DNA from 4 places in the Anaerobacillus sp. genome. Region 2 is predicted to be linked to each of the others. Evidence: riboswitches for the same ligand, from Rfam matches in the RefSeq annotation. Region 2 holds a riboswitch; each other region holds the start of a gene.
What was found. A riboswitch is a leader RNA that binds a small molecule or an ion and turns the genes downstream of it on or off. The one in region 2 is predicted to bind cyclic di-GMP.
Positions count from the first base shown of each region.

Region 1: it holds a riboswitch for cyclic di-GMP, as region 2 does, so the genes downstream of both, sda (sporulation histidine kinase inhibitor Sda) here and ACK4M9_RS02425 (putative bifunctional diguanylate cyclase/phosphodiesterase) in region 2, are expected to answer to the same signal.
Region 3: it holds a riboswitch for cyclic di-GMP, as region 2 does, so the genes downstream of both, ACK4M9_RS04715 (anti-repressor SinI family protein) here and ACK4M9_RS02425 (putative bifunctional diguanylate cyclase/phosphodiesterase) in region 2, are expected to answer to the same signal.
Region 4: it holds a riboswitch for cyclic di-GMP, as region 2 does, so the genes downstream of both, ACK4M9_RS12675 (type II secretion system protein) here and ACK4M9_RS02425 (putative bifunctional diguanylate cyclase/phosphodiesterase) in region 2, are expected to answer to the same signal.

Region 1 is NZ_JBKBWN010000009.1:41,956-46,647, forward strand. It holds gene ACK4M9_RS13760 (bifunctional metallophosphatase/5'-nucleotidase) at 1-1,023, opposite strand, end outside; gene ACK4M9_RS13765 (sulfite exporter TauE/SafE family protein) at 1,102-1,920, opposite strand; gene ACK4M9_RS13770 (helix-turn-helix domain-containing protein) at 2,073-2,951, opposite strand; gene ACK4M9_RS13775 (hypothetical protein) at 3,238-3,507, shown strand; gene sda (sporulation histidine kinase inhibitor Sda) at 3,569-3,745, opposite strand; cyclic di-GMP riboswitch class II at 3,767-3,850, opposite strand; gene ACK4M9_RS13785 (response regulator transcription factor) at 4,041-4,692, shown strand, end outside.
Region 2 is NZ_JBKBWN010000002.1:74,126-78,817, reverse strand. It holds gene ACK4M9_RS02425 (putative bifunctional diguanylate cyclase/phosphodiesterase) at 1-1,504, opposite strand, end outside; cyclic di-GMP riboswitch class I at 1,588-1,674, opposite strand; gene ACK4M9_RS02420 (methyl-accepting chemotaxis protein) at 1,916-3,373, opposite strand; gene ACK4M9_RS02415 (ATP-dependent DNA helicase) at 3,634-4,692, opposite strand, start outside.
Region 3 is NZ_JBKBWN010000003.1:118,577-123,268, forward strand. It holds gene ACK4M9_RS04705 (nucleotidyltransferase domain-containing protein) at 1-906, shown strand, start outside; gene ACK4M9_RS04710 (ABC transporter ATP-binding protein) at 919-2,730, shown strand; gene ACK4M9_RS04715 (anti-repressor SinI family protein) at 3,740-3,862, opposite strand; cyclic di-GMP riboswitch class I at 3,895-3,981, opposite strand; gene ACK4M9_RS04720 (MBL fold metallo-hydrolase) at 4,471-4,692, shown strand, end outside.
Region 4 is NZ_JBKBWN010000008.1:59,407-64,098, forward strand. It holds gene ACK4M9_RS12660 (uroporphyrinogen-III synthase) at 1-188, shown strand, start outside; gene hemB (porphobilinogen synthase) at 182-1,156, shown strand; gene hemL (glutamate-1-semialdehyde 2,1-aminomutase) at 1,229-2,518, shown strand; cyclic di-GMP riboswitch class II at 2,991-3,074, shown strand; gene ACK4M9_RS12675 (type II secretion system protein) at 3,195-3,599, shown strand; gene ACK4M9_RS12680 (prepilin peptidase) at 3,686-4,438, shown strand; gene ACK4M9_RS12685 (prepilin-type N-terminal cleavage/methylation domain-containing protein) at 4,451-4,692, shown strand, end outside.

The DNA of each region.
Region 1 (4,692 bases), on a different contig from region 2:
TGGACATATGCGATGTAAATCACCTTTTGTCACCGGACCACTTCGTAAGCCTTCAAGCAAGAGTCCTGAATTAGCCATTCCTAGTTCTCCATCACACCACTCTCTTATCGCCGAAGCTAATAACGCAGCGAACGAACTTGGCCTTTCCCAAGATATCGTTAGTGAGTCCTTCAACCAGCTTATCTCTTCATTCAAAACTGCTTGATGCTGATATGATAGGCGTTGAATCCTGGCTGCCGTAGCCTCACAAGGGGCGTATTCGTTTACGGCTAAACAACGCGCCTTAAAATTTTCAATTCGTCTCTCTTGATGATTAACGGTTATTGAAAGGTGACCGACGTAATTGCCAAACTTCCCAGCTTGATGGATGAGCGTATTTTTTATTATCAATCCATCATTTAAAACATGATGAGTATGCCCACCTAATATAATATCAATCCCCTCAATTTGATCCGCAACTACCTCATCAAAATTCAAACCCAAATGCGATAAAAAAATGACAATATCAGCTTGCTCCCTTACTTTCTTTACTAGCGGAGGCAAGATCTCAAAAGGATCCTCTACTTTCCAGCCTAACGCTTCATAGAAGGGACGAAACGGAATCGTTAATCCGATAATTCCGACTGTTAGCCCATTTGATAGTTGGACAAAATGAAACGGTTTAAGCCAATTCGGCCGTTCTCCATTCTTTTCGAATAAATTAGCAACTAAAACTGGGAAATTCGCTTCTTCATATAACTCTGATAACGCCCCTTTTGATATTGTGATGCCTTCGTTATTTCCGATCGTTGCACTATCGTAACCAACTTCATTCATTAACTGGACATTTGCTTTTCCAAGTGTCGCTTCTGTAAGTGGATGAAAGCGATCGGCATGGTCACCAATATCAAAAAGCAAAACATCTTCTCCGCGTTCTTCGTACAAATTCCGTTTTTCCTTAAATAATGAAATAATTTTTGGCCATTGCTCTAAATGACTATGTAAATCATTCGTATAAAAAATATGAAATTCTGAAGTTTCCATAGGAATCACCGCTTTTTAAAATATAAAATTGATAAGCTATTCTCTACAACCAAATCTTAAATCTTCTAACTATTACCCTTAAGATAACCCTTGAAAAATTAGTCTAATTCCGATAATCACTAAGAAAATCCGTAAAATGTTTACGACTGTATCACTTTTAATTCGTTGATTAATTGTCGCTCCTAGTACACCACCAAACCAAGCACCAGGGACTAGTGCTAAGGCATATAACCAATTCACATTACCAAGGGCAATATGACTGACCGAACTTAAAATGGCCGATAAAAAGATCATAAACATTGAAGTTGCAACCGCTCGGTGTGGTGGGAAACCAAACAATAAAATCATCGCTGGTACCATAATTGAGCCTCCACCAATCCCAAATAATCCCGAGCATAATCCTACAATGAATGCAATTGAGATTGCTAATACTGGGTGGTAACCATATTCGATTGTATCACCGACTTCATTTTGATAGTCTCGTTTAATCCCTGTTTTCGTTAATTTTAAGGGCTTTAAATGTTTGCGGATCATTAATACAAAGGATATAAAAATAATAAATGCTCCAAAGATAATTAGAAATATTTTTGTATCAATACCGCTGTTAAAATAGACACCTACCAATGCACCGGGGCCACTTCCAGCAAAAAAAATAAAGGCACTTCGTAAATCAACTGTTTTTTGTTTTAAATACGTTAACGTTGACGAAAGACCGGTAAAAATCATAATTAATAACGATGTACCAACTGCTACTTGTGGCGTAACGTCCCCTAAAATAACTAAGTAGCTACTAAGAATCATTAAGGCTGGAACGACAATAATTCCGCCACCAAGCCCCATTAAACTCCCCAACGTTCCAGCAACAAGCCCAATAATCAATAAAACAATCCATTCCATGAATAAAGCCAACTTTCTTTTAAGTATACTGTCAATTATGAATGATGAGTTTTGAAATGTAAAATTTAGAATGTACTATAATATTAGTAATTGATAGCAAGCTTTTTTATTGCGAAAATCATTAACGTAAATTAAAAAAAGCCCTGAGGCTCTTAATAACTATTTAATTTATTTATTTCATCGAGGACGTATTTTACTGCGTGCTCATTATTAATGATTCTAAATATGTTAAGCGATTTCTCTAACCACAGAAGCGTTTCCTGCTTATTACTCGTTAATGCCAATATACTTTCACCCTTTTGAAAATATGTTTCACCTAAAATATAAAAAGTTAAATTAGAGAGACATAGTTGAATCGTTTTATCACAAAACCTAATGGCCTCTTGATAATTAGATAGCAAATGGGCAATAACAGCAGAATTATACGCAATTCGGATCGCAAGCTTTGGATCATAATTTGCAGGTGATTTCTTCATTTTAATTGATATATCATGATATATTTCCGCTGCTTTTGCATACTGTCTTATTTCACCGTGAATAGCCGCAATGCTTGCCAATATATCTATTTCAGTTGCTGAAGTATTTTTTTTCGTAGTTGGAGTTAATTGAAGGGCTGCATCAAGTAATTCAAACGCCTTATCCTGGTTATTATTAAGATAAAAATAACTAATCCCTTCACGCCATAATAAAATTTGTTTTAGCTCATCTCTACGAAACAATGGATTAATTTTCTCTAACTTTACAATTCTCAAGACTTCTTTATAGTTTTTTTCTCTAACTAACCGTTCCAAATCTTGGTAAACGTTTTTAACATATTCGATTTTCAGTAAACTTCCAGAACCATAAAAATAGTCCATATCAACACCAAGACGTTTGGCGATTTGATAAAGTATGTATGAATTTGGAACTATTTCATTTTTTTCAATGCGGCTAATTGTTGCTTGGGTGCAAATTCCTTCTGCAAGTTCTTCCTGGTAAATATTGTAGTGCATCCGTAGCTCTTTAATTTTATCACCAACATACATAATCATCCGCCCCCCTATTTATGCATATTTGTATATCATAGTGAAGAACGAGCCATAAACGCGAATTTTATGACGAAATTTGAAATCAAACCTACCTAGAACTGATTTACACAAATCCTCAGCATATGCCATGATCTAATTATAATATAACAATTCTCTTTAAAAAAGGAGCTGGAAATTATGAAAAGACTTTTAGTTGGGGTGTTAGCTTTAGCTTTAATTTTAGGTTTTTCCCAAGCGACGGAAACTTCTGCACAAGAAGAAATCAAACCTTTAGGATTTGGATTCATTCATGGATAATGATTTAAGTAATTCAGAAACAACTAAAAAGTATAATCCTAATAGGAATAATACTTTTTATTGGTTCGTCGTCTTTGATCAGATTATGGGGGAATTTTACAATATTACGTTATTCGAAGATGAGAATTCCAACCTCCATGATATATGTAAAAAGTTTGAATTAGAAAATCCTAAGTTTATTGTTGCAAAAGCCGGTGTTGGTATTCAAAGTCGGCCACCAGAGATAAAAAGATTACCATATCTAATTTATTCCCATCTCTAAATAAGGAAAAAAGAGGCTATCCCAATGGCTATGCTTAGTATGGGATAGCCTCTTATTTAATTCATATTTCTTTTAAAGGAATACCTATCTGACTTGTTTGGAAGATTTCAGCTAGATTTCTTCGGTTAATTTCATCTTCTAGAAATTTGATGAATTCAAAATCTAACTTTAGTTCTTTTGCTTTTGAATATGCAGACATTAGTTTTTCATCTGAAATAAATCTTAAAGACAAACTCATCGTACAATGCCTCCCAAAAATAGTTTCTTAGGTCGGTTGCACTATTAGCTCCAAACTATTCAAGTGCCCATGTAAAAATAGTTTTTCTTCGCTCCCCAACTTTTTATTTTTAAAGATATTATACCAAACAATAATGGTTATATGTCAATAATTAACAAAATAAACTTCTAGTTAAATTTTTGCTCTGCACGTAATAATCTTGACCTTCATAAATCTTTCACCCTATCTGTTACGAAAAATTTGATGTACTATAGTATTAGTTAAATTAGCATTTTACATGTTAGGGTGAAAAAACATGAAAATCCTCGTTGTAGAAGATGATAAAACCATTGCATCTGGTCTAGAATACTCCTTTCAGCAAGAAAACTATGTAACGGTCCTTTGTTACAATGCAGAGTCTGCAAAAGCAGTAATAAAAAATGAGATTTCAAGTATTGACTTATGTTTATTTGATCTGTCTTTGCCTGATGGAAATGGCTATGAGCTTTGTAAACTTGTAAAAAAGGAAAGTGACATTCCCGTAATCTTTTTAACGGCCATGGATGAAGAAGTCAACATAGTAATGGGACTTGATATGGGAGCAGATGATTACATCACAAAACCATTTCGAATTAGAGAGCTTCTCTCTCGAATAAAATCTGTTTTACGCCGTTACAATAAACAAGCTCATACAAATACAATTATTGAACTATCAACGATTCAAATTAATACTTTAGAAGGTAAAGTTTATAAAAACAGCAACGAAATTTATGTTACTGCGTTAGAATATCGACTACTACTGATTTTTGCAAATCATGTCGGCCAAGTCCTCACACGTAATCAATTACTAGAAAGAATCTGGGACGTAGCAGGTGATTTTGTCAATGACAATACGCTAACCGTGTATATTAAAAGACTTCGAGAAAAGCTAGAAGATAATCCTCAAAAACCAACTATCATTAAAACCG
Region 2 (4,692 bases):
ATCCGTTTTCGATCTTCATTTTTCTAGAAAGCATTTCGTTTAATTCTGAATTGTAAAAGCAAAAATTGTTCCGCCCTTTACCTTTTGCCACGTACATAGCCGCATCTGCATTTTTCAACAATTGTTCGCTAGTAACACCGTGTTTTGGATATAAACTTATTCCTATACTAGGGGTTATTGTAATTTCATGATTATCAATGCTGAAAGACTTTGCAAGTTCGATAATAATCTTCTTTGCTAAACTAGTACATTGCGCCCTTGTTGTTCCAGGAAGGATAATAATAAATTCGTCGCCACCAATCCGATATAAGAAATGCCCTTCGTCAATTGTTTGTTTTAGTCGTTCTGAAGCACATACTAAGAGTTTATCGCCTACGAGGTGACCAAGAGTGTCATTAACAAGTTTAAAGCGATCTAAGTCAATTAATAGTAAACCGACCTTACAGCTATCTGGTCTAACCATCCCCATTATCTTAGTCAAATCTTCATTAAAGCGGGCTCGGTTATGGAGTCCAGTTAACGAATCATGATAGGCCAAATATTTAAACTCACTCATTAGCGTTTTATTTTTCTTTAGAACTACTAATTGACGAACAATAATCATCAAGAATATAATAATGAGTCCGACAGTTAAAGCATCACCCCTCCACTCGTAGCTATTTAAGACAAATACTAATAAAATAATCGCACTACCATATGAAAAAAGATGTTCTTTACTTTCAACGTAATTTTCTAATCTATAATCCTTTTCAGTCAAATTTTTCTCTGCAAACAATGCTGCATACCCGATAAATAGAGTTGAAATCAACCAAAATGGATCGATCCAACTCCCAAACTCATAGGTACCAATGACCGCTAAGTATAAAAAAGTCGAGTCAGCAACAATTTGAAAAAAGAAAGCAATTGCGAGAAAAAATATAACTCTTCTCTCTTTACTATGTATGGAGAGATAATATAAATATGTCATCATAAATAAGATGCTCAAGTTCGCAATTGGGAAAGCGATTGTTAAAACCATTGCTAAAACTGAATGATCCCAAAGTTCCCAGATCGGTCTGATTAAGTAGTGTATACTTATAACAATCGCTGATGTCATAAACACCAAAATGTTAAACAAATAAGGGCTATTTGTTACGGAACCGCTAATTTTTTTCGTTTTATAAGTTAGTCCTAGCAAATAGAAAATGTATGATAGAAACCAAAATAAGAAGGACGTATTTGAAAATTCTTTAATTGCTTCGGCCAAAAGCGAATAAAGCCAGAGGAAATTCCCTAAAAAAGTAAAAATAATTCCTAAGCCAAGCAATAGCCAAAACAGTTTATCTTCATTCGTTTTGCGATAAGCTCTCATAATCCATATAAAACTAATAATTGTACCAATGATTGGAAAACCACTCGCACCTAAAGTTCTTAGCGTTTGATCATCCTTAAAAACAAAACACCATCCATAAAATAAAAGTACAACAATAATCGGAATCCACACAGCTATTCTTCTTGGAAGCATCCTACGTCCCCCCTAACTTTCAAAAAATAAAAATAAAAATAAAAAGCTATCTCCAATGGAAATAACTTGTCAGCTAATTCTCCTTTGGTAACTCAGCCACCTTAAGTTTAATAACCATTAGGTCTGAAGCTTTGCGTCCTTACCTTTCAGTAAGTTTGCCATTTCAATTGAAATATTCTTTTAGGTAGTATACAGCTTTAAAAACTAGTCTTTTAGTCTCGAGTGTTACAAGAAAGTCATTTAATAACTACTTCTATTTTACCATAAACGTTGTAATATGAGTAAACTTAATTTGTCTAATAAGTAAATTACCTAGTTAATATAACCTATTATAGATAAATGTATTATTTAATAAGGTGCCAGGCACCAATGTTGCATTGGTGCCTGGCACCTAAATGATGGTACCTACATTTATATTAGGTTTGTTGCACGCTCTGTTGTTTCTTGCATGTATTCGGCGATCTTCTGGCTATCAACATTAATGCTTTCGATTGTTGCGCTCATTTCTTCAAGACTAGCAGCTGTTTCTTCGATTATTGCAGCAAGCTCATTTGTCGACAATTCTACCGATACCGATTTTGTTTTAACATCGTCAGAAAGCTTTTGAAATTGAGCAAATGTGGCATTTAATTTAGCTAACGTCATCGAAAGTAATTTAAAGGACTCGTTCGCTAAGTTTGTCGTTTCTACGCTGTCTTTGATTTTCGTCGTACTATTTGCCATTTTATTTACAGCGCTTTGGTTACTAGTATTTAATTCACGTAAGTTTTCCGTGATTTTCTCTGCCGTTTGATTCGTCATTTCTGCTAAATTGCGGATCTCTGATGCAACTACTGAGAACCCCCGTCCAGCCTCTCCAGCCCGGGCTGCCTCAATTGAAGCATTCAACGCAAGTAAATTCGTTTGCTCGGAGATTTGCTTAATATTATCAGTGAATGAATTCGTTTCTTCTATTTTTCTCGTTAAAATAGCAAATGTGTCATTTAATTCCTCAATAACTAGTTTCATTTCTTCCATTTCACCAGTTAGTTCATTAATCTTTAGTTCTCCATCTTTCGAAACGGTTGCTGCATGCTCAGATTCCTTTAGTAATGTTTTTGAAACTTCACCAAGTTGATCCATAGATTCTCTCGTTTCACTAGCAGTTTCAGCTATTAACGAGATTTGTTCACTTTGCGTTTGGCTTCCAACCGACACTTCATTGATTGAAGATTGCATTTCTTCTTGAGCTGCGACACTATTTTGAACTTTTCCATTTGCATTCATCAAACTTTCAACGATTACAGCAACTTCTTTCTCTAAATGAAGCTTTTGCTGCTCTTTCCTGCTAGCCTCGTGTTGTGCTTCAGTTAGAAACTCCTGTAGTTTTGAGAATTGATCCTGAGCCAATTTTGTTATTGTTGCTAACAAAACTCCTGTCAAAATATAAATAAGCAAAGTACTTACAAATAAATCTTCATAATTATCATAAATCAAGAAAAAACTGATCAGCATCACAAGCCCATATCCATAACCAATTATCAATAGTATCTTGTTAAAGTGCAGAACAGAGAAAACACTTAAGAAAAAGATAATAATAATGACTGACATATTACTAGAAATTCCAGCTATCATCGAATAAAACGTGAAGCTATATATCGTCACAATACTTAAATATGAGAATAAAGTAACTTTCTTTAACGTTTTATTTACCACAAAAAATAATAGAGAAAAGACGATCAATTGGGAACCATAAAAAATGGATAAATCGATATTTTTATAGATTAGACCATATAACAAGCCTACAAAAATCGAAAAAGAATATGTATAGAACATGATTGAATTCTTTTTCGTAGTATCATCTAATTTCATTTTTTTAACTAATTCCATAACAAAACCTCCTAAGTAGTATCTAAGTTGTACATAGTAAAAATATGATACCATATGTTTCGTCTCGTTAATATAGGGATATTGTCGGAAAATAAGCTATTTTGTCGAAAAAGGTCAGGTTTCGTAATTGCGATTAGTAAAAACCTTTATTTTGTAACGACTTTATTTATAAGTCTCACTTAAAAACATATAAATGCTAGTTTTCCAGCCTAAACAGGGTTAGTTTTTCTTATAGGACAACCCCTTGCTAAGTTGATGAATTAAAGCTTTCTATAATTCTGCCACTCACTAGGTAATAAACTTCGATATTTAGTCGACAAGTAACGGTCATCCATCAGAATGATCACTCCTTCATCCTCCTCCGAACGAATTAGCCTTCCGCCTGCCTGATGAACTTTATTCATCCCAGGATAAACATAGGCAAAATCAAAGCCATGATACCCTTGTAGGGAATAATATCGCTTCATCAAATCTTGCTCCTCGGAAATTCTCGGGAGACCTACACCAATAATACAAACCCCATTTAAACGATCACCGCGGAGGTCTACACCCTCAGAAAAAATACCGCCTAACACGGCAAAACCAATTCTTACTCCAGAAGATATAGGTTGAAACTTAGCTAAAAAAGCTTCTCTTTCTTCTTCAAACATCGCTTGCGCTTGAACAAGTAGCTCAATTTTTTCAGTACATGCAACTTCCTGATATTGTTCTAGCACTTGTGCCAAGTATTCATAGGAAGGGAAAAAAACTAAGTAATTTCCTGTACGCTGATGAAATATTTCTTTTAAATCAATGATGATTTTATCAATTGATGCAGGACGTTCTTTGTACTTCGTCGATATCGGACTTACAATTACCTCAACCTTGTTTTCATCAAACGGTGATGGTAAATCTTGAAAATAATCAACGTCTTCACCTCCCAATACGGTTTGAAAATAGCCGAGGGGATGTAACGTTGCCGAAAAAAAGATCGTCGCTTTGGTTTTTTTTGTTGCGCTCCGAATTAGTCTAGAAGGATCAATACATAGAAGCTTGACTTCGACCTCGCTTTTGTAGGTCGTTACCAACGTCCGATAATGGTCATCATACATACTCGCAACTCGACAAAACGCCTGCGCGACGTAAAATAGATCTTTTACGACATTGTAGTGGTCTTCAAGATGATTTCCCAAATCAGATAGCCAACGATCACCAAGATCGACAAACTCCTCTACCAAGTGAACAACGTGTTCTGGTAACTCAAGAAAGTCAAACTGATCCTTCGCCATTAGTTCCTTTTTCCATTGTAGCAACAGGTCATTTATGGCTTTTGTCGCTTG
Region 3 (4,692 bases), on a different contig from region 2:
TGCGGAGAAATGCAAACGGTTAGCGAACTGTTTTTGAAGCAAGATATTCGTCTTATTTTCTTAAAGGGTCCAGTACTAGCACAGTCGTTATATGGTGACCTATCGCTTCGTACTTCATGTGATCTAGATTTTCTCATTCCTATTGAAAAGCTTGACGAAGCAGAAGCGCTTCTAGTTGATCTTGGTTACGAGAAGGATGATTACATTAAGACGGTACTTAACGATTGGCGCTGGCGGCATCATCATGTTACATACTATCATGCTCAGAAGGGGATTAAACTAGAAATTCACTGGCGTTTACACCCTGGTCCAGGGAAAGAACAAACCTTTGATGAGCTATGGAAGCATAAATGTACGAGTACTTTAACAACAAAACCTGTTTATTATTTAGGGAAAGAAGATTTATTTCTCTTTCTTATTACACATGGCGCTCGTCATGGTTGGTCGCGTTTGCGGTGGTTGCAGGATATTCATCAACTTCTACAACAAGATTTAAACATTAGCAGACTAGCTCAAATACTTACGAAATACCAATATCAACAAGTGGCAGGGAAAGCTATTATTTTAGCATCACAGTTGTTTAATACTATCCTCACTCGAGAAGTGGAACAGCTAATCCATGGTGAACGACCAAAGAAGTTAGCTCAGGATACAATGTTTTATCTAGAAAAAATGGTGAATTTGCATACAGATCCTGTTCCTGAAGATGTGTCCCGTTATCATAAAAGGTACTTATTTTCCTTAATGTCATTTCAGCAAAAAATGTTATTTATTTTAAGTTTTCTGTATCCTTATCCGGAGGATGCTGAAACATTACCATTACCGAAAAAATTACATTTATTATATTTTCCACTACGTCCTTTTTTATGGGTCTGGCGAAAAACGAGGAAGCATGCGTTATCTTAGGAGGCAATAAAAATGAAACACATTGTTTACTTTTTAAAACAAATCCATGCCTATGCTGGTAAAATTCTTTATATTAACCTCCTAGCGATGCTGTTTATTAGCTTACTAGATGGAGTTGGGATATTACTATTAATCCCAATGATAAGTATGAGTGGGCTTGTTGATATTGATGCCACTGGAACACCATTAGTAGGTATTTTTGATTTTCTCCAGTCAATTCCAGTTTCAGTAGGGTTGCCTGTCATCCTCGGGATATTCGTCCTTATAGTTATAGGTCAAAATTTACTCCAACGACAGATAGCTATAAAAGGATCTATCATTCAACACGGTTTTTTTAGACATCTTCGGATGAAAACGTATGAAGCTTTACTCCATGCGAATTGGAATTTTTTCATAAAGAATAGGAAATCTGATTTGGTCCATTTAATGTCTGCTGAAATTGCTCGTGCCAGTGCTGGTACTCACTCCTTCTTACAATTTCTTGCTTCGTTAATTTTTACATGTATCCAAATTATTTTAGCTTTTTGGTTGTCACCAACGATTACAGGATTTGTCTTAGCTTCTGGGTTAATTCTTCTCTTATTTAACCGCAAGTTTTTAAAACGATCTTTAGAGCTTGGAAACCGCCAATTTACGCTTGGGAAAAGTTATTTAGGTGGAATAACAGATCAAATTAATGGAATTAAAGATATTAAAAGTAATACATTAGAAGAAACAAGAATGCAGTGGTTTCATAAGGTCACGAAAAGCATGGAAGAAGAACAAATTGAGTATACGAGGTTAAAAACAAAATCACAATTGTACTATAAAATAGCTTCATCTGTTTTAATTGCAGGTTTTATATTTTTAGCAGTTAACCTGTTTAACGCTCAAGTTGCTCAGCTAATGCTAATTATCGTTATTTTTTCTAGGCTATGGCCAAGAGTGGCTGGCATCCAAGCTTCTTTAGAACAAATTGCCACAACGATCCCAGCGTTAAAAGCAGTGATAGCGTTGCAAGAGGAGTGTAAGATTGCAAGAGAATTTACAATGAATGAAGAAAATATCCATCCTCTAAAGATTAATAGGGGGATGGAGTGTAGAGATATCTCTTTCCGCTACAACCCTAAAGAATATAAATACGCCCTAAAAAACATCAACATCTTCGTCCCTGCCAATCAAATGACCGCGGTCGTCGGCCCATCTGGAGCAGGGAAGAGTACACTTATTGATTTGTTAATGGGGCTAAATCAACCTGAAAGTGGAGAACTGCTTATCGATGGGGTTCCGTTAACAAGCGAGAATCTGATTTCATTAAGAAGAGCGATCTCCTACGTTCCACAAGATCCATTTCTTTTCAATGAAAGTATTCGTGAGAATTTGCAATTAGTTGCACCGGATGCAAGTGAAGCAGAAATGTGGGAAGCGTTGGAATTTTCTTCAGCTGCTGAATTTGTTCATAAGTTACCACAAGGACTTGATACACTAATTGGTGACCGTGGCATTCGCTTGTCAGGTGGGGAGAGGCAACGGATTGTTTTAGCTAGGGCAATTTTACGTAAGCCATCGATTCTTGTATTAGATGAGGCGACAAGTGCGTTAGATACAGAAAACGAGTCAAAAATCCAAGAGGCGTTAGAAAGACTAAAAGGAAAGATGACAATTGTAGTGATCGCACACCGCTTATCAACAATTCGTAATGCCGATCAAGTAGTTGTCTTAAATGAAGGTGAGATTATTCAGCAAGGTGGATTTAGCCAACTTGCCAAGGAAAAGCGCAGTATGTTTAGCAATTTACTTAGTAAGCAAATGGAACTAGTCCATTCACAAGAGGCTGGGACATAAGTAGAATACTCTCGCTTCAAAATTTGGAAATAGAAAATGCATGAAATCATGGTTTGAAACTGATTTCATGCATTTTATTCTGAATGAAGTTTTCTACAACAGCCTTGGTTTTTAGCTGGTTTAGATCCCAAGCCAATCGGAAATTTAAAATATGTTGTGAGGTTATCCAACTATATCTACCGTAGCAAAGATGTTTTTCGTGCTAATACCTTTAACAAGAAGAGCCAGGTTCGGACAGGGTTATGCTCAGAAGAAGAAAAGTAGTCTGAACTTGAGCCGAGTTCGGACCTGATTAGGCCTAGAAGAAGGAAAGTAGTCTGAAGAAGAGACAGGTTCGGACAGGGTTATGCTTAGAAGAAGAAAAGTAGTCTGAACCTGAGCCAAGTTCGGACTTGATAAGGCTTAGAAGAAGAAAAGTAGTCTGAACTTGAGCCGAGTTCGGACCTGATTAGGCCTAGAAGAAGGAAAGTAGTCTGAAGCAGAGCCAGGTTCGGACAGGGTTATGCTCAGAAGAAGAAAAGTAGTCCGAACCTGAGCCGAGTTCGAACCTGATAAGGCTTAGAAAAAGGAAAGTAGTCTTAAGTAGAGCCAGGTTCAGACATGAGCGCTTTTCGAATATGATAAGCAGCTTTTTTATAGTATTTGATTCTTGTCTGATTATCAAGACAGTCTTTATAAAGGTGATAATTATAGACGTATAAACAGCGATGATAGGTCCTTTTTGTTTTTTTGATCAAACTTTTTGAAAAAAAAGAACATTCTGAAGACCTCCTCTTGTTGAGCGTTTTCCTAGTGAGTCAAGGTAATCAATAGCCAACAACATAAATGGATGTTTGGTTAACGTACTTTTTCCTTAATTTCTATTTATGCATTTGGCTTTGGGATTATCCTTGCCAACTCAAAATAACTGAAAAGAAAAAAGTGATTGCTCTATAAAAGAAGCAACCACTTTATATTTTCTGTTATTGGTTTTATGTATTTGTAAGCACTGAGACGATTTTTTACTTTCCTAATATCTTTTGTGCATCAAGAGGAACTCCATTATTTCATCCGTACTAATTCCAATCACCATCGCCTCTTTGATTAATTCTACCCATTCCTGATCCAAGTTTTCAAATGAAATGTGCTCCAAGCAAAGTTCCCTCCTAAAATACTTTCCGTACCCCAAGCAGTCCAGCCGTCATGGTTGAAACCAACTTTAGACCTGTGACTTTGCGTCCCTATCTTTCAATAGATTTGCCTTTTATTGAAAATTTAGAAAAATTAGTGTATTTTTTATTATTCTTTCATCTACTATTGTAGTATAAGGCTCGAACTAGTTTTTTTGTGTAGAATCGTGGAAGAATTTTCAAATTTCATATGACAAAATAAGGTAAAAAAATCCTGTTTCAATAGGTCTTTACACCTAGTTATCGACAATTGTTAACTCCTATTTTATTGAATGTTCTGAAAATAGATATATCGCCAATATCGTATGTTTAAAAAAATGAAAAATAACAAATTTATTGTCGAAAACTTCTTATAGGAAATGGATCGATTGTAAAATTTTATAAACATATTTTAGGACAAAGGACTCAATAATAGAAGAGCGAAAGAAAACACCTAACATTACATTATAATTAGTGCGAAAAATTTAAGATTTTTAGAACTTTGTAGAAAAAATCTAATTATTATTAACTAACTTTTTTAATTGTTTTTTGTTATTCTAGTAAAAGCTGTTTTATTGAATGAAAGGGGAAGATGGAAATTTTATTTAGTAGTCAATTTTTAAAAGTTAGAGCTAAATTGATGATAGTTTCATTTGTTCTTTGTATTGTTTTAGTAGGTTGTAGTGATCTTCCAGAAAATGTAACTTTGACGAATGAAACTACTGTTTCGGGTGAAGCGACGATTCATTTTATCGATGTTGGCCAAGGGGATGCGACGCTTTTACAAGGACCTAATTTTACGGTGTTAATTGAT
Region 4 (4,692 bases), on a different contig from region 2:
TCAAGCTGCTTGAAGGAACAAATTGGCGAGATCATATTGGTCAAATTGTTTTTGCTTCAATTGGACCGATTACTTCAAAAACAATGATTAAACATGATCTACCTGTTCATGTCGAGCCGAAAGAATATACAATCCAAGGCATGCTAAATAGTGTGATGGAGAACCTAAAGGAGGATAAAAAATGTTAGAATTTAAAAGACATCGCCGTCTACGACAAACTGCTAGTCTCCGCTCAATGGTTAGAGAAACTGTCATAAGAAAAGAGGATTTAATATACCCGATTTTTGTGATTGAAGGCGAAATGAATAAAAAAAATGAAGTAGCATCTATGCCAGGAGTATATCAAATCTCCTTTGATCTTTTAGAAGAAGAAATTAATACGATTACAGAGTTAGGTATTGTCTCAGTGATCGTATTTGGAGTGCCAAAAGAGAAAGATGAAGTTGGAACATCTGCTTATTGTGAGCACGGTATTGTTCAACAAGCGATTAAAAAGATCAAACAAGTAAATAAAGATCTAGTTGTGATTGCAGACACTTGTCTTTGTCAATTTACGAACCATGGTCACTGTGGCGTCATCGAGGAAGGCATTGTCTTAAATGATCCGACTCTTGATCTTTTAGCAAAAACAGCTGTTTCCCAAGCTAAAGCGGGAGCAGATGTTATCGCTCCATCAAACATGATGGACGGTTTTGTTGCAGCGATTCGCCATGGATTAGATGAAGCAGGTTTCGCACATATCCCGATTATGTCTTATGCTGTTAAATATTCTTCAGCATTTTACGGACCGTTCCGTGATGCGGCTCATAGTGCACCATCATTTGGCGACCGTAAAACATACCAAATGGATCCTGCAAACCGTCTAGAAGCCCTGCGCGAAGCAGAGAGTGATGTTTTAGAAGGCGCCGACTTTTTAATCGTTAAACCAGCACTTTCCTACTTAGATATTATTCGTGAAGTAAAAGATCATTTTTCTTATCCCGTTGTTGCGTATAATGTGAGTGGCGAATACTCGATGATTAAAGCTGCTAGTTTAAACGGATGGATTGATGAAAAAGCGGTTGTTATGGAAAAGCTAATTAGTATGAAACGAGCGGGAGCTGATTTAATCATTACATATTTTGCAAAAGATGTTGCAAAATGGTTAAGTGAGTAACTGTCATTGATTGTGAAGTTTTTTGGTTAGACATGTACAAATTGATAACTAACTAAAAATAGGGGGATTAAAATGAGATCATTTAATAATTCGAGTGCTGCTTTTGCGAAAGCAAAGGAAGTAATGCCAGGCGGAGTAAACAGTCCAGTTCGTGCCTTTAAATCAGTAAAAATGGATCCAGTTTTTATGGAGCGTGGGAAGGGTTCGAAGATCTATGATATTGATGGTAATGAATATATAGATTACGTACTCTCGTGGGGACCGCTTGTACTAGGCCATGCTGATGATCAAGTTATTGAAGCGCTGAAGAGCGCGGCTGAATTAGGGACTAGCTTTGGTGCCCCAAGCGAACTAGAGACGAAAATGGCGGAGCTTGTCATTGAACGTGTTCCTTCTGTAGAAGTTGTCAGGATGGTTAACTCTGGTACAGAGGCGACGATGAGTGCGTTACGTTTAGCGCGTGGCTATACAAACCGAAATAAAATATTGAAATTTGAAGGCTGCTACCATGGACATGGTGATTCCCTCCTTATTAAAGCGGGTTCTGGAGTCGCTACACTAGGTTTACCAGATAGTCCTGGAGTACCAGAAGCTGTTGCCTTAAACACACTGACGGTACCTTATAACGACTTAGAAAGCCTCCGTTATGCCTTCGAACAATATGGCGACGATATTGCAGCGGTAATTCTTGAACCTGTAGCAGGAAATATGGGAGTTGTACTTCCGCAACCAGGCTTTTTAGAAAGCGTTCGTGAAATCACTGAGAAAAATGGTACATTGTTAATATTTGATGAAGTAATGACAGGATTTAGAGTTGGTTACCATTGTGCACAAGGTGTCCTTGGAGTTACCCCTGACTTAACTTGCTTAGGTAAAGTTATTGGCGGTGGTTTACCAGTTGGCGCCTATGGCGGTAAACGTGAAATTATGGAAATGATTGCCCCAAGCGGACCTATTTATCAAGCTGGAACATTATCAGGTAATCCATTAGCAATGACAGCAGGCTATGAAACGTTGTCGCAGCTAACAGAAGAGCATTATGCGGAATTTAACCGCCTCGGTAAAAAGTTAGCAGAAGGATTATCAAATGCCGCTAAAAAGCACGGCATTCCACATCAAACGAGTCAAGCTGGTTCAATGATCGGTTTCTTCTTCACTAATGAAGAAGTGACGAACTATGAAAAAGCAAAAACATCTGACTTAGATCGTTTTGCAGACTACTTCCGCTACATGTTGGAAGAAGGGGTTTCGATCCCACCATCTCAATTTGAAGGTATGTTCCTATCAACGCAACATACTGACGAAGATATTGAAAAAACAATTGCCGCTGCAGATAAGGCATTTGCAAGGCTAATTAAATAATGATTAAACATCTGACCTAAAAGTCGTCTTATCCCTCAAATCGATATCCTATAAGTTCATTGGATCTAGATTGAGATAAGGTGATTTTAGGTCAGTTTTTTTGTTTGTTCAAGATATATATTTCCGATGTGTCTGCACCTTTATAACAGAGCTTTATGCACTTGAGGAGCTAGCATGAAGCTAACGATGTGTTTTGCTAGAGATGAATAATGGGTAATCATGCAATGAGAAGTCGAATCGTGTATGACAATCTATTGGATTTTACCTTTTTAGGAAAGTGAGAAAAGTGTTTTTTTTAGGTCGTTATACCTATATTAATTTTACAAATAATGTAAAAATAAAAGTGTTTATGTAATAATTTGAGAAAATATGTAGAAATTATGATCGGATTTTACTATATTTCACTTTTTATTATGAAAGTAAACTGCTATAATAAATTTATAAGCTAACATAAATCAAAATTATCAATCTATTAAATAAAGGATGCAATGAAAAGTGACTGTTATTTGGGCACCTAAGTCACTTGGAGCTAGTGGTGCAACCCGCCTTTACAAACTTATGTCCTATAAGCTTTGTAGAGGTTTTTTTATCTGTTACACCGAATTAAACGCTGGTTTTAAGAGTAAACCATACTCTTGACATAAAAATTAAAACAAAAAAGGGAGAGATTTTAAAAATGTTTAAAGCTATTCTCAAACGTCTTAGAAAAGACCAACGCGGTCTAACGCTTATCGAGTTATTAGTGGTTATAGTTATTTTGGGGATTATTGCGGCGATAGCTGTGCCTATGCTGATGGGGAATCAGGATAATGCACATAGAAATACAAACGCACAAAATGAGCAAATACTCCAAGACGCAATTAACAGGTTCTATATAGATAAGAGCACATATCCTACGAATGCCACTACTCTAAATGATCAACTAACTAAAGCAACAGGGTCTCCTGCTACTGGTCCTTATGTCAAAGAAATACCGACTATTAAAGCTTTTACTGGTTGTACACCAGCAACTGGAACAGGAACTATTAATGGTTGGGACTATGCTTCCGGAGTTATATCGGCGCCTGCTGGGTGTAAGTAATATTTTTTTTAAGCTGTCGCTACGCTTGATAGCGGCAGCTTTTTTAAAACCGAAAATGCTTGATTTTGAGAAAGGAGAGATCAACTTTGTTATTAATTGATTTTTATGTTTTACTGGTTGGCTTACTATTAGGCAGTTTTTTCAATGTAGTTGCCATTCGACTCCTTAAAAATAAATCGGTCGCTTTCCCACCTTCTCATTGTCCAAATTGCAAGCATAAATTAGCGGTCTTTGATCTTATCCCAGTTTTCAGCTATGTATTTTTAGGTGGAAAATGTCGCTACTGTAAAACAAAAATTTCCCCGCTTTACCCATTTGGTGAGTTGTTGACGGCTACTTCTATTTTTATTACGTATAAATGGGTTGGTCTAACGCTAGAATTAGTTCCGGCACTTATTTTAACGATTTTACTAGTATTAGCGGTTTTAACAGACATTCGCGAAAAATTAATCCTAGATGTAATTACTCTTCCAGCTTTAGTAATCTTGCTGATTGCCCGTTTGTTCGTCGGCAGTGAGCCGTTTTGGTTTTATTTAATTGGTGGAGTAGTAGGTTTTTCATTACTATTGTTAATTGCAATTGTCAGTAAAGGAGGCATGGGCGGTGGAGATATTAAGCTTTACGCTGCGATCGGTGTCGCTCTTGGTCCGTGGATGACGATCATGAGTCTCGTCCTTGCGTCCTTTGTTGGTACAATTGTTGGAATTACGCTAATTATTTTTGGTATTGCCAAACGGAAGGAACCGATTGCTTTCGGCCCTTTTATTTTTATCGGAACATTTGCCGCCTATTTATGGGGGAGAGAAATATGGAATTGGTATGTGAACTTATTTTGGTAAGGGTGTGAAAACATGAAAAATCAAAAGGGAGTTACATTAATTGAGTTATTAGTAGCTGTCGCCTTACTTGGGATCGTTGTTATTCCAATCGTTACAATGATGACAGGATCTTTTACGAACACGGTTATACAAGGGACAGAGAGTAAAAGTCTCTACTATGCTCAAGAAATAATAGAAGAAGCAAGAATAATGTCGTTTCCAAATGGTTTAGCAGGCGTTTCGCTTTACGGTAAATGTACGAATTCAGGCTGTTC